Regions from separate parts of the Roseburia intestinalis L1-82 genome, predicted to be linked through region 2. Evidence: predicted binding sites of a transcription regulator. Region 2 holds the regulator's gene; each other region holds the start of a gene.

Region 1 (3,584 bases), 350 kb from region 2:
GACCATCCCAGAGAAAAGTTCCATGATATCCATGAAAAAAGAGCATAAGCGGTGCATCCGGACGAAACAGATAAAGTCTGCCGCACAGAGACAGACCATCCTGTGACCGGATAGAAACTTCTTCATAGGGAGTCTGCTCCATTTCATGGAGAAGATGGAGCATAGCATTTTTATAAGGGGCATAGAGCATGTCATCCGGTATCTGGTACGGGTCGACATGCTTTTTTTGCGGATAATAAAAGACACCGCGATATAGCAGATAGGAAGTGAAAAACAAAAGAAATACCAAAACTAAACATGCTGTAAGAATATAGATCATGATCTGCCCTCCTTGCTCTTTGCCTTGTCTGAATACATGGCGGCATCTGCTTTTTTTACAAGTGAACGGATATCGGCTCCACATCCTTCTGCCGAACCGACTGCAGCAAGGATACGGAGACCGGTAGTGCCAGTGCCGGAAGAGAGTTCCGTTTTTACCTGTTGTATGATCCGGTTTATTTCACCAGGTGCCGGATCATCAAGGATCAGCAGAAATTCATCACCGCCGACACGGTAAGTACGGCATCTTTCATTGGAAACGGCAAGCAATTTCTCTGACATGGTCTGGATCAGGGAATCGCCAACAGCATGTCCAAAGTTATCATTGATCATTTTTAAATTGTTCAGATCCCAGAATGCAACGGCAATATATCCGACGGATGGATAATAATTTACAGCCATATCTTCGTATTTATTCTTATTATAAAGTTTTGTGCGGGCATCCATATCCTTGCGATAGGTAAGCTCTGCAATCCTAAGGGCATCATTGTGACTCCTGATGATAGTATACTGAAGCATGATCGTAAAAATAAGCAGGATCAGTGTACGCGGCAAAACTTCAAAGACGGCAATGATAAACATAGGATTTTCATTAAAAGGAATCTGCAGAAAAGAACCGGTCATAGTCTGCAGGTACCAGTTTCTTGTATGGGTGCTCTCTAAGAGCAGATTCAGGTCACACAGTCCGTAATAAAATCCCACATAGGAACTGATAAACATGGTAATCGTGTTAAAAATAAAGGAAAACCAGAGCGCCTGACGTTTCCGGTACTGGATCGCAAATAACAGTGGCATAACGAAAATCAAAACTGCATGATAGGTAAGCAGTGCGGTAATGATCGAGCAGATGATACTGATCAATGCCAGAAATAAATATTTGATCCATGGACTTGAGAGATCGGTCTTTTTATAGATAATGACAGGAGGAATGAGTAAGAGTACCGTAAATCCCAGTGAAAGACTGATTAAAAATTTACTGATCAGAAAGAAATTGATCATGGTTAAAACCCAGACAAGCAGCAGTGTCAGGAAAAACCAGCAAAACCCCATTAAAGTCCGTTTATTTGATTTGATCTCCTGATTGTGCAATTCTGTATCGTAAAGTTTGGAAAATGTATTCATAAAAATCTCCGGTTTTGTACAGGTAGTACCTTCTTAGTCCTTTGTAAAATGTATGATCGTCAGGCAGACGAACAGCTTAATTATAGCATGAAAGGCGCTTTTTCTCAATAAGAGGTGAAAAACTTACTGTGTTTCTCAATAAAAACATGCGAAGTACTTGAATTTCCATACAGATAATATATAATGTCTAAGATGGTTAAAAAGTTAACAAAGATAAGATGAGCGAGGTAAAACACGATGTATGCAGATGAAAATGTGATTAAAATCAAACACGATGTACTCTACACAGTCGCAAAGCTTGCATTTGAAGGCAGACTTGAAGAAGAGAGAGACCACATCGCAACAGAACTCATTCCAGGTCCGACACCGCAGTTTCGCTGTTGTATTTATAAAGAGAGGGAGATCATCCGTCAGAGAGTCCGTTTAGCAGAGGGCAAGGCACCGGGTGCAGAGGATGATGGAAATGTGATCCAGGTTATCAGTTCCGCATGTGAGGATTGCCCGATTTCCAGTTATACAGTAACAGAAAACTGTCAGAATTGTCTTGGAAAAGCATGTGTCAATGCATGTAAATTTGGCGCAATTGAGCCGGGAAGAGACCGCTCCCATATTGATCCTTCCAAATGTAAAGAGTGTGGAAGATGTGCACAGGCATGTCCTTACAATGCAATCGCACATTTAAAGAGACCATGTAAATTCAGCTGTCCGGTTAATGCGATTACATACAATGAGTATGGCATTTCCGTGATCGACAAAGAAAAATGTATCCGCTGCGGTAAATGTATCCACAGCTGTCCGTTTGGAGCAATCGCATCCAAAACATTTATTGTACCGGTTATCGAGGCTTTAAAAGCAGGTAAGCATATATATGCAATGGCAGCTCCGGCAACAGAAGGTCAGTTTGGTGTTGATATCACCATGGCAAGCTGGAAGAAAGCCATGAAAGAGATGGGATTTACAGATTTCTATGATGTAGGTCTTGGCGGAGATATGACGGCAGCTTATGAGGCAGAAGAGTGGGCTGAGGCATATAAAGAGGGAAATAAGAAAGTTACTTCCTGTTGTCCGGCATTCGTAAATATGGTGCGTTTACATTATCCGGAATTAGCAGAGTGCGTGTCCACAACAGTGTCTCCGATGTGTGCAGTTTCACGTCTGATCAAAGCAAAAGATCCGGAAGCAATCACTGTATTTATCGGACCTTGTGTTGCCAAGAAGTCTGAAGTGGCAGATCAGAAGATCGAGGGAAATGCAGATTATGTATTAACATACAGCGAGATCCGTGCAATGATGAAAGCAAAAGGTGTTGAGTTACAGCCATGTGCAAACGATGACCAGACAGCTTCTACATTTGGTAAACGTTTTGCAAACTCCGGCGGTGTAACAGCTGCAGTACTTGAGAGTTTAAAAGAGTCTAACGATGAGATCGCAGCAACCGTATGCAAGGCAAACGGTGCGGCAGAGTGTAAGAAAGCATTACTTCTGTTAAAAGCAGCAAGACTGCCGGAAGACTTCATCGAAGGTATGGCATGTGAAGGCGGCTGTGTCGGTGGTCCAAGTGCATTCAATGATCAGGTTTCTTCCAAGAAGAATCGTGATACACTGATCGGACAGGCAGACGACCGTACGATCCATGACAACTTAAAGAATTATGACATGGAAAGCTTCTCCATGCACCGCGAGTAAAACGAGCGGAGCATTGCATCGCGAATAATATGAGCGGGGCATTGCATCGCGAGTAGAATCATGTGCATATTTATGCCGCGTGACCTGTAATAGAGTTGCGCGGCATTTTTGTGTCTGAACAGCAGCCGTCCATTTCAGGTTTCGTGTTTCAGACAGGAAAAGACTTTGCTTAAGGAATGAATTCTGTTAGAATAAAAAACAACACAGCAGAAAGGGAAAAGATAATCGACAATGAAAAAAGCAGTATTTTTTGATATAGATGGTACTTTGTGGGATTTTAAAATGAATATTCCGGAAAGTACAAAAAAAGCATTAAAAGAGCTCAGAAAAAATGGTTATTATGCATTTCTATGCAGTGGAAGAAGCCGGTCAAATATTAAAAGTCCCAAATTACTTGCACTTGGATTTGACGGAATCGTGGCAGCGTGCGGCACACATATCGAGTTTGATGGGGAAAA
Region 2 (3,584 bases):
CAGCCGTACCGGTGAAGAATTAGAAAAGCTGATGGATATTTATCACCGCCAGAGCCATGAATTTGAACTGCAGGGCGGATATGCATACCGCAGTGAAGCGACCGGTATTTTAAAAGGACTTGGTTTTTCAGATGAAGATTTGAGCAAACAGATGAGCGAGTTATCCGGAGGACAGAAAACAAGAGTTTCCCTTGGCAAACTTTTAGTCACAAAGCCGGATGTACTGCTTTTAGATGAGCCGACGAACCATCTGGATATGGAGTCGATCCGCTGGCTTGAGAATTTTCTGCGGGCTTACAAAGGGGCTGTTGTGATCGTAGCACATGACCGTTATTTTCTGGATCGTGTTGTCACAAAAGTTGTAGAGATTTTCCAGCATAAAGCGTATGTATATCAGGGAAATTATTCGGATTTTGCAAAGAAAAAAGCAAAAGTTCGTGAAGATCTGTTAAAACAGTATTACAACCAGCAGCGTGAGATCAGACACCAGGAAGAAGTTATTACAAAATTAAAATCATTCAACCGCGAAAAATCTATCAAGCGTGCGGAAAGCCGTGAGAAAATGTTAGATAAGATTGAACGCATTGAAAAGCCGGTTGAGGATAATACGGATATTAAGATCGTGTTAGAGCCAAATGTGGTCAGCGGAAATGACGTCCTTACCGTGTCAAATCTTGCAAAATCCTATCCGCCGGTCACATTGTTTTCGGATATTTCATTTGAGATCAAACGTGGGGAACGGGTGGCGCTGATCGGTAACAATGGAACTGGTAAAACGACCATACTAAAGATCATCAATAATCTGATTCCGGCAGATGGCGGTACCGTGACACTTGGTTCGAATGTGCATATCGGATATTACGATCAGGAACATCAGCTTTTACATATGGAAAAGACGATTTTTGAGGAAATCTCAGATGCCTATCCGGGGCTGAATAATACGAAGATCCGCAATGTGTTAGCAGCATTTTTGTTTACAAATGATGATGTGTTTAAGCACATTTCAGATTTGAGCGGTGGAGAGAGAGGACGTGTTTCCTTAGCAAAATTAATGCTTTCCGATGCGAATTTTCTGATCCTTGATGAGCCGACGAACCATTTGGATATTACATCCAAAGAAATTTTGGAATCTGCGTTAAACCAGTATACCGGAACCGTATTTTTCGTTTCCCATGACCGCTATTTTATCAATCAGACGGCGACGAGGATCCTAGAGCTGACAGGTGAGACGGTTGTAAATTATATTGGAAACTATGATTATTATCTGGAAAAACACGATATCATGACGCAACTGTATGTAAAACCACAGGAAATATCGGATATTCAGGCAGGAAAACAGGATGATGCGGTCAATAAACTTGACTGGCAGGCGCAGAAGGCAGAACAGGCAAGGATCCGTAAGATTGAAAACAGTCTGAAAAAAATAGAAGATGAGATTGCAGCATTAGAAGAAGAGATAAGCGCGATCGATGAAGAATGTGCGAAGCCGGAAAATGCAGTCAATTCCGCAAAGTTAAATGAACTTGCTGCACGACAGCAGGAGTGCAGGGAACGCCTTGAAACCTGCTATGAAACGTGGGAAGATCTGTCAATGCAGCTGGATGGAGCTAAAGATAGTTAAAAATTTCACACATTGACAGACACAGGGGAAATCACTATAATAAACGAGAGAACGTAAGAAAGGTGGAACCTTTTGTGCAGGAAAAAGAGATATCACAGGCAGTGATCCGAAGGATGCCGCGTTATTACCGTTACCTCGGAGAACTATTAGACGCCGGTGTGGAGCGTATATCATCCAATGATCTGAGCAAACGGATGAATGTGACCGCATCCCAGATCAGACAGGATCTGAATAATTTTGGCGGGTTCGGTCAGCAGGGCTACGGCTATAATGTAAAATATTTATATGAAGAGATCGGTAAGATCTTAGGTTTGAATGAGAGACACAATATTATTGTAATGGGTGCCGGTAACCTTGGTCAGGCACTTACCAATTATGTAAAATTTGAGAAACTTGGCTTTGTTATCATAGGACTTTTTGATGTAAATCCGGCGCTTGACGGAGTGACTGTACGCGGGATCAAAATCCGTATGTTAGATGAATTAGAGAGTTTCTGTGAAGAAAATCAGGTAGATATCGCAGCGCTGACCATGCCGAAGGAAAAGGCAGATGCGATTGCAAACAGGCTGGTCGGACTTGGAATCCGTGCAATCTGGAATTTTGCCCATGTAGATCTTGAATTGATCGACAAAAATGTTGTCGTGGAGAATGTACATCTTTCCGACAGTCTGATGCAGTTGTCTTACAACATTGTCAGAAACAAAAAAGCAGAAGAAAACGGCAACTGAAAAGGTGCTGTAAATGTAGAGAGCAAATAGCTGCCGCACAGATTTATGTGCGGCGTTTTTTGCCTTATAAAACAAGGAGAAAAATCCTCTGCTCCTGCAAAGGCAGTCGCATTTTGCTCCGCAAAACAAGGAGAAAAATCCTCTGCTCCTGCAAAGGCAGTCGCATTTTGCTCCGCAAAACAAGGAGGATTTCATGAAATATCTTGTAGACAGCCGGGAAATGCAAAAATATGATGCAAATACCATTTCACATTTTAAGGTGCCGGGACTTCTCTTGATGGAGCGCGCTGCAATAGCATTTGTGGAAGAGCTGCATAGACAAAATGTGGATCTTACGGAAGTACTCATTGTGTGTGGCAGTGGAAATAACGGTGGAGATGGTCTTGCGATCGCACGCCTTTTATTTTTGGAAGGACATGCTGTCACGGTCGTTTATGCCGGAAATAAAGAGCACTGTTCGGAGTCAAACAGGGTACAGCAGGATATTTTAAATGCATACGGTATTTCTATATACATGGATATCCCGGAAAAGATCAGACCTACTCTTGTAATAGACGCAATATTTGGTGTGGGACTCTCAAGAGATGTGACCGGTGAATATGCAGATATGCTGTGCCGGATGAATGAACTTTCCGGGGAAAAAGCGGCGGTAGACATTGCATCCGGGATCTCTGCGGACACGGGAGCCATTTTAGGCACAGCGTTTCGTGCAGATCTTACGATCACATTTGCATTTGAAAAATTAGGCAGTATCCTCTGGCCGGGAAATGAGTATGCCGGCAGGATCATTGTATGTGATATTGGCATCACGAAAGAAAGCTGGCTGGGTGAACCGCCGGCCGTGATGGCACTTGAAGAAAAAGATTTTTCGATACTGCCAAAAAGAAAAAGCCATTCTAATAAGGGCAGTTATGGAAAACTCTTGCTGATCGCCGGAAGTGTCAATATGGCAGGGGCGGCAGTTTTGTCTGCGAAAGCAGCTTATGCCACAGGGTGTGGTCTGGTGCGTGTGCTGACTCCGGAGGAAAACAGAGCTATTTTACAGTGCAGTGTTCCGGAGGCGGTTCTTACTACTTACGATAAAACTTTAGTACCGGAAGAACCGGTTCTGAGGGAGATCCTTGACTGGGCAGATGCCATTGTGATCGGTCCCGGACTAGGAAAAGAAAAAACTTCTGCACAGATATTAAATTTTGTGTTAGAATATGGAACGTCACATGAGAATAAAGCATTTC
Region 3 (3,584 bases), 100 kb from region 2:
CACAACTCTTTAAAATATTATGCGGGCCGTCATCCAGGGTAACATCAAAATGAACCAGTGACTTCTGAAAACCCATAATAATATTCTGTTCCGGGAAATCAGGAAATGCCGTCAATATCTGTTTTGCCCGCAGACTCATAAACTGTGGAGCGATTGCTGTGATAATATATACTTTCCCCTTTTTCTGCAATTCATGTATGAAATTTCTGGCTTCATCGGTCACAGTCTGCATTCGATAAATGCGTTCGTCCTGATAATACTGCTTGATAACCGATGCCTTGCCAACATTTTCCCATGAATTGATATCTTCCAGTTTCAGATCTAAACCATGTTCCCCATTGGCAAGCTGTATCGCATGGGTGTTCAGATCCGAGATCACGTCATCCCAGTCAATTCCATATGTCAGCATAACAATCATTCCCCCTTTTCCATAAAATTCCTGTCATTTATTTTAACACTTACCCCATCCTTAGAACAAAAAGTAACAAAGAGTCGCTTGCGACTCTTTCGCGCTCGAGCGGTGCTGTTTACAGCTAACTTCTACTCCGCGAGATGCGCATCACGCCCGGAGGGCTTTTTAATTCATAGGACGTAATTTCCTATGAATTAAAAAATCGGGTGTGAACCAGTCACACCCGATCAAAATCCACATCAATATGATTTATTTCTGAGGACCTGCAGAAACTAATGCTTTACCAGCGTCGTTTCCTTCATATTTAGCAAAGTTCTTGATGAATCTGTCAGCAAGATCTTTTGCTTTTGTCTCCCACTCAGATGCATCTGCATATGTGTCACGTGGGTCAAGAATACCTGAATCTACACCTGGAAGCTCTGTAGGAACCTCGAAGTTGAACATTGGGATTTTCTTTGTTGGAGCTTTAAGAATATCACCAGAAAGGATAGCGTCGATGATTCCTCTTGTATCCTTGATTGTGATTCTCTTTCCTGTTCCATTCCATCCTGTATTTACAAGGTATGCTTTAGCGCCGCTCTTCTCCATCTTCTTAACAAGCTCTTCTGCATATTTTGTAGGATGCAGCTCTAAGAATGCCTGTCCGAAGCAAGCTGAGAATGTAGGTGTCGGCTCTGTGATTCCACGCTCTGTACCAGCAAGTTTTGCTGTGAATCCAGACAGGAAGTAGTACTGTGTCTGCTCTGGTGTCAGGATAGATACTGGAGGAAGTACTCCAAATGCATCTGCTGATAAGAAGATTACGTTCTTTGCAGCCGGTGCAGAAGATACAGGTTTTACAATATTTGTAATGTGGTTGATTGGGTAAGATACACGAGTGTTCTCTGTAACGCTCTTGTCATCAAAATCAATCTTTCCGTTTGCATCAACAGTAACGTTCTCTAACAGTGCGTTACGTTTGATTGCATTGTAGATATCCGGCTCAGACTCTTTGTCAAGACCGATAACCTTTGCATAGCATCCACCCTCGAAGTTGAATACACCGTTGTCATCCCAGCCGTGCTCATCATCACCGATTAAGAGACGTTTCGGATCTGTAGAAAGTGTTGTCTTTCCTGTTCCGGAAAGTCCGAAGAAGATTGCTGTATTCTCGCCGTTCATATCAGCGTTTGCTGAACAGTGCATGGAAGCGATGCCTTTAAGTGGGAGATAGTAGTTCATCATAGAGAACATACCTTTCTTCATCTCTCCACCGTACCATGTATTGACGATAACCTGCTCTTTGGATGTAATGTTGAATGCAACACATGTCTCTGAGTTAAGACCTAACTCTTTGTAGTTCTCAACTTTTGCTTTTGAAGCATTGTATACGATAAAGTCCGGCTCAAAGTTCTCAAATTCTTCTGCTGTTGGCTTGATGAACATGTTTGTTACGAAATGAGCCTGCCATGCAACCTCAACGATGAAACGAACTGCCATACGTGTATCTTTATTTGCTCCACAGAAAGCATCTACTACGAACAGTCTCTTGTTTGAAAGTTCTTTCTTTGCAAGATCTTTCACTGCTGCCCATGTTTCCTCTGACATAGGATGGTTATCGTTTGGATATTCCTGTGAATTCCACCATACAGTGTCTTTTGAATTCTCGTCCATAACGATATATTTATCTTTCGGGGAACGTCCTGTATAGATACCAGTCATAACGTTAACTGTACCAAGTTCTGTTTCCTTACCAACCTCATAACCCTCAAGACCTGCTTTGGTCTCTTCCTCGAATAACATCTCGTAAGAAGGATTGTGAACGATCTCTGTTACTCCGGTAATGCCATACTTGCTTAAATCAATATTTGCCATTGCTCTTTAACCTCTTTCCTTTAAAATAATCAGGGTATTTTTTAAAAAATTCCGCTAATATAAATATACACAATGTTATTTTTTTGTCAATCAGTTTTTGTAAAATAATGTCATCAATTCTTCCGTTCCAACTCTTTTACAATCGGAGCGATCTGCACCAGTAAATTCTCCATATTTTCAAACATGGTACTCTTTTGGGTTCCAAGATCATTTGCACGTTCTATGTGTAGGCACACCGTATCATACTCTGCTTTTTCACGCTCAAGTGAACCGTTTACATCGGCTAATTTTTCTCTTGAATCATCAAGCACCTTTGCGATTTCCTGCTGCACCTGATCTGCTCCGCCGGCTGCTGTTGTGATGCGGTCAAACACTTCATAGGTTTCATCTGCACTCTCTAAACTCTTCCCGAGCGATTCTTTCGATGTTGTGATACTGTGATTCAAATTTTCCGTATCCTGTTCCACTTCGACAATACTTCCATCTACGGAACTGACAAGACTTTTGATCTCACTTGCCAGATTTTTTACTTCCTCTGCGACAACAGCAAAACCTTTTCCCTGCTCTCCTGCACGCGCCGCCTCAATTGACGCATTCAGTGCGAGCATATTGGTCTGATTGGCAATTGAAATGATCTGTCCCATACATTGCTTGATTTTCTGTACAGAAGCCTGAAAATCTTCAAATGTGCGCTGGATCTCGTCAAAATGTTCCTGCACTTCCCCGGAACTCTCCTTTAAGCTGCCAACTTTCTGTTGTGCCTCTTCCACCGCTTTTGTGATATCTTCCCTTACACCGGCAAACTGTCCGGATGTCTCACCAACTGTCTCAAACGTCTCATGAAAAGAACCAAGCTTCTCTTTCAGCTGTTTGTTTTCCTCTAGAACGGTCTGAAATGTATTCTGGATCTCCTGTAATTCGTCCAGCGAATTTACTTCCGTCAATGATAACTTTTTATGGTAGTCAAGCAGGCTGTCCGATACATGTATCAACGGATGCAGATTTAATTTTTCTTCCGTCTGCAGCACCTGTTCTTTGGTCTCTTTTACCTGTTTTTTGAATTGAAACATCTGCACTTCCCCCCTACTCAAATACCACACAGGACATGGTCTGGTTTACAAACTGGCTGTTGTAGTGTTCTCCAAAGCCAACCAGACCTGCATGCATGCCAAGTGTTCCCATTGTTTTTAAATACTGATCCATATAACGTTCCTGGGAGAAGAACAGATAGCGGAAAATACAGTTTATGGAAAAAATACCGGAAATTCTTCCGAAATCTCCTTTGATCTGTCGCACTGTTTCTTCGACAATAGAAGGA
Region 4 (3,584 bases), 1.4 Mb from region 2:
TTCTGTAATCATATCATGTGAAAAATCAACATATGATCGTGATTTACACTTGCTTCGATCGGCAGTCTTATCATATCTTACAGATAATCATGTTTTGCAAGTACGTTTAAGATATTACGTCCCTCTTCAGTACCCTCAATGATTCTTCTTGCACGTTTGCTGTCACCGATATTTATGATTTCTACGTTAGTATCTGCGAAAGCTTCCTCTAACTGGTCTAATACAGGGTTGTTTGCTCTCATTCCGAGGCAGATGAAACCATAATCAAATGGAATTTCTTCGATCTCACCCTGAGGATTCTTTACGATGAAACGATCGTTCTGAACTTCCTGCAGAGCAGTGTTGGTCATCTGTTTTACGTTGTATTTTGCCATTTTGGCATTTGTATCACATTTTGTAACCGGATCAAGACCGTTTCCGATCATTGGAAGCATCTCTACCATGGTTACGTCAGAACCGCGCTCGGTAAAGAATTCCATCACGTCGAGACCTACGGCACCACCACCGATGATTGCAACTTTCTGACCATCCATTTTTTCAGGATACTCGTTGATGCGGTCGATCATCTTTAATACGGTAGCAACATTGCTGTCATCTTTGTCGACAAGATCATGCAGACCGGTGATCGGTGGTAAAGTAGGAACAGAACCGGTTGCATTTACGATGATATCCGGGTTTAAGCTCTTTACTAATTCCGGTGTAGTGCTTGTATTCTTGAAGATGAATAAGTTGTGAAGCTTGCTTGCACGGTGGATCATATAGTTCGGGAAGTCAGCTAAACGTTTCTTATCCGGGATCTTGGAAATCACGGAAGCAAGTCCGCCAAGCTCAGCTTTTTTCTCAATTAAGAAGGTGGTACATCCGACTTCTGCTGCAGTGCAGGCTGCCTCTAAACCTGCAGTACCGCCACCGATGACTACAACGTTGCAAGGTTTGTTGATCTTATGTTTCATGTAATCTTCGCCGGAGTTGACAGCCGGGTTTACGGTACAACGGATCGGCTGGTTTAAACCGATACGGTGTCCTGCACATCCGATGTTACAGGAAATACATTTGCGGATATCACATTCTTTTCCGAACTCAACTTTGTTGACCCATTCCGGATCAGCGATCAGTCCACGTCCCATTCCGATAAAGTCAGCGTCGCCTTTTGCTAAGATATCTTCAGCAACTTTCGGGTCACGGATATTACCAACAGTCATACATGGTTTGCCGTATTTTTCTTTTACAGCTTTTGCCATGTAAGAACGCCAGCCGTCCGGTAAATAGTTTGCATCGATCTGGTATTGGATAGAACCATTCAGACCACAGGAAACGTCAAATACATCGACTTCTTTCTCGAAGTACTGTAAATACTCTAAAGTATCCTCTAAGGTATTTCCACCCTCTACCATTTCGTCAGCACTGATACGGACGAAGATCGGGAAGAAAGGTCCAACCTGTTTACGAACTTCCTCGATGACTAATTTTGCAAATCTTGCACGGTTTTCTGCAGAACCGCCAAATTCATCTGTTCTCTTGTTGGTGGTAGGAGAGAGGAACTGGCTGATTAAGTAGGAATGTCCTGCATGGATCTCTACGGCGTCAAATCCACAGATCTGGGCACGCTTTGCAGCCTCACCGTATTTTTTAACGATGTGCATCATCTCATCTTTCTCTAATGGACGAGGGATTTCTCCGCCTGCCTTGGAAGGAACATCAGAAGCGGAAACCGGCTGCATTCCGATACGGGAAGACATTGCGGATGCACCTGCATGGTTTAACTGGATTGCGATACATGCACCGTGTTTGTGTACGTTTTCGCATAATTTGAACAGACGCGGAATATAGTTGTCTAAGTCGATGCGGAGCTGTGTCGTACCGTTAGAACCCTGTGGGGAATCAACGCTTGCGTTCTCGACAATCAGAAGGCCTGTGCCGCCCTTTGCACGCTGCTCATAATAATTAATATGAAGAAAACTCATTTCACCGTTCTGCTCACCATAGTTTGTTCCCATTGGTGTCATAACGATTCTGTTTTTTACGGTCATACGACGGATGGTCATTGGCTCAAAAATATGAGGATATTTGTTTTTCATGATAAAATCTCCTTTGCATTTAAATGAATAAATTGTGTGTGGCTGAGATTGTTGGATAATGAAAACTGCAGCATAGCTTTTGGAATGTCAGAAAACATGGCGCGGTAGTCGTGCAGTTTTGGGCGGGCAGATAATTATGTTTTAGATAGTTACTTTTTTAACAATGAAAAAGTCTGTGTGCTCTTTCTGTATTTAATGTACCCTGAAACAGGGAAAAAATCTAATTCGTTTTTTTGGACAAAATGATAGAATTTCTCTATTGATTCTGATTGGTAAGATTGCTATCCTTATAATATGATGTTGTGCGCAGCAGGCACATGCATATTCGGAAGAAACCGGGAGATGGATTCATGAATTTAAGTCAGTTACAGTATTTTAGAACGTTGGCGAAGGAAGAACATTATACGAGAGCGGCGCAGATCTTATCGATCACGCAGCCGTCTTTAAGCCATGCGATCGCGCAGTTAGAGCAGGAACTGGGGACAAGGTTATTTGAAAAAAAAGGCAGAAATGTGGTTCTGACACGATATGGAAAAATTTTCCTTCCATATGTGGAGGAATCTTTAAAAGTATTAGAGGAGGGCGTGCAGCGGACGAAAGAGTTAAATGGAAGCAAAGAAGGTATGATACATCTCGCTTACATCTATACCCTTGGAAGCACGTTTGTGCCGAAGATGGTGCGGAGATTCTTAGATGCCTATCCGGATTATCATATTGACTTTCATTTTATTGTTGGAAAGACCGGAGATATCATAGAGGGGCTCAAAAACGACCAGTATGATATGGTGTTTTCCTCCTATCAGGATGGGGAGCCGGACATTGATTTCCGGCAGATCGGCGATCAGAAGTTGGTGCTTGCCGTGCCAAAAGATCACCCGCTTGCCATGTACGACAGCGTGGATTTAAAAGATACGGTGGATTATCCACAGATCTATTTTCAGAAGGGAAGCGGACTGCGCCCGGTTGTCGATCAGATGTATGAACAGATCAGTGTATTCCCAAAGATCGCATTTGAAATAGAAGAAGATGGCAGTATGGCAGGACTCGTCGCTCAGGGATTTGGCATTGCAGTCATGCCGGATATTCCAATCTTAAAAACACTTGACGTCAAAACCCTGACCATCACAAACCCGGAGTACGAGCGCCATGTCTACCTCGCCACCATGAAAAAACGCTATCTCTCCCCGGTCGCAAAATCCTTCATCCAGTTCGTTATGCAGGAGACAGAGTAGCGAGTCTCACAACATTCACAGCCTGAAAAGAGTTTTGCGCAGGCTGACCGCCATCCCATCAATGATACATCCTCCGCACAAACTGGATAAACCTTTGTACCGCCGGCAGCTGATATTTCCCGCGCATATATCCCATATACACAGTATGTGAAAATGTTTCCTGCGAGATCAGCGGACGGATGCAGATGTCATCCCTGTGGATCGTATCCACGTCTGCGACAAGGGCTATCCCAAAGTCTTTCGCCACGAGCGATGCAATTCCGTTTTCATCCGG

What was found. Region 2 encodes Rex, which represses fermentation and respiration genes when NADH is low (regulators of the CRP and FNR family bind a similar motif). Its sites were predicted from a motif close to ATTGTTAANTANTTAACAAT; they were not measured.
Region 1: a site for Rex is predicted at 1,633-1,652, ahead of RIL182_RS11795 (4Fe-4S dicluster domain-containing protein). Genes of this name have one in related genera too.
Region 3: a site for Rex is predicted at 2,338-2,357, ahead of pckA (phosphoenolpyruvate carboxykinase (ATP)). Genes of this name have one in related genera too.
Region 4: a site for Rex is predicted at 2,224-2,243, ahead of RIL182_RS16920 (oxidoreductase). Genes of this name have one in related genera too.

The regions. Positions count from the first base shown of each region.
Region 1 covers NZ_LR027880.1:2,496,538-2,500,121, reverse strand. Annotated here, with positions in the region: gene RIL182_RS11805 (alpha/beta hydrolase) at 1-319, opposite strand, end outside; gene RIL182_RS11800 (GGDEF domain-containing protein) at 316-1,440, opposite strand; gene RIL182_RS11795 (4Fe-4S dicluster domain-containing protein) at 1,678-3,126, shown strand; gene RIL182_RS11790 (Cof-type HAD-IIB family hydrolase) at 3,358-3,584, shown strand, end outside.
Region 2 covers NZ_LR027880.1:2,150,063-2,153,646, reverse strand. Annotated here, with positions in the region: gene RIL182_RS10045 (ABC-F family ATP-binding cassette domain-containing protein) at 1-1,621, shown strand, start outside; gene RIL182_RS10040 (redox-sensing transcriptional repressor Rex) at 1,696-2,349, shown strand; gene RIL182_RS10030 (NAD(P)H-hydrate dehydratase) at 2,543-3,584, shown strand, end outside.
Region 3 covers NZ_LR027880.1:2,254,561-2,258,144, forward strand. Annotated here, with positions in the region: gene RIL182_RS10535 (5' nucleotidase, NT5C type) at 1-409, opposite strand, end outside; gene pckA (phosphoenolpyruvate carboxykinase (ATP)) at 662-2,266, opposite strand; gene RIL182_RS10545 (methyl-accepting chemotaxis protein) at 2,380-3,336, opposite strand; gene RIL182_RS10550 (FIST signal transduction protein) at 3,350-3,584, opposite strand, start outside.
Region 4 covers NZ_LR027880.1:3,593,556-3,597,139, reverse strand. Annotated here, with positions in the region: gene RIL182_RS16920 (oxidoreductase) at 78-2,078, opposite strand; gene RIL182_RS16915 (LysR family transcriptional regulator) at 2,429-3,310, shown strand; gene RIL182_RS16910 (LysR family transcriptional regulator) at 3,369-3,584, opposite strand, start outside.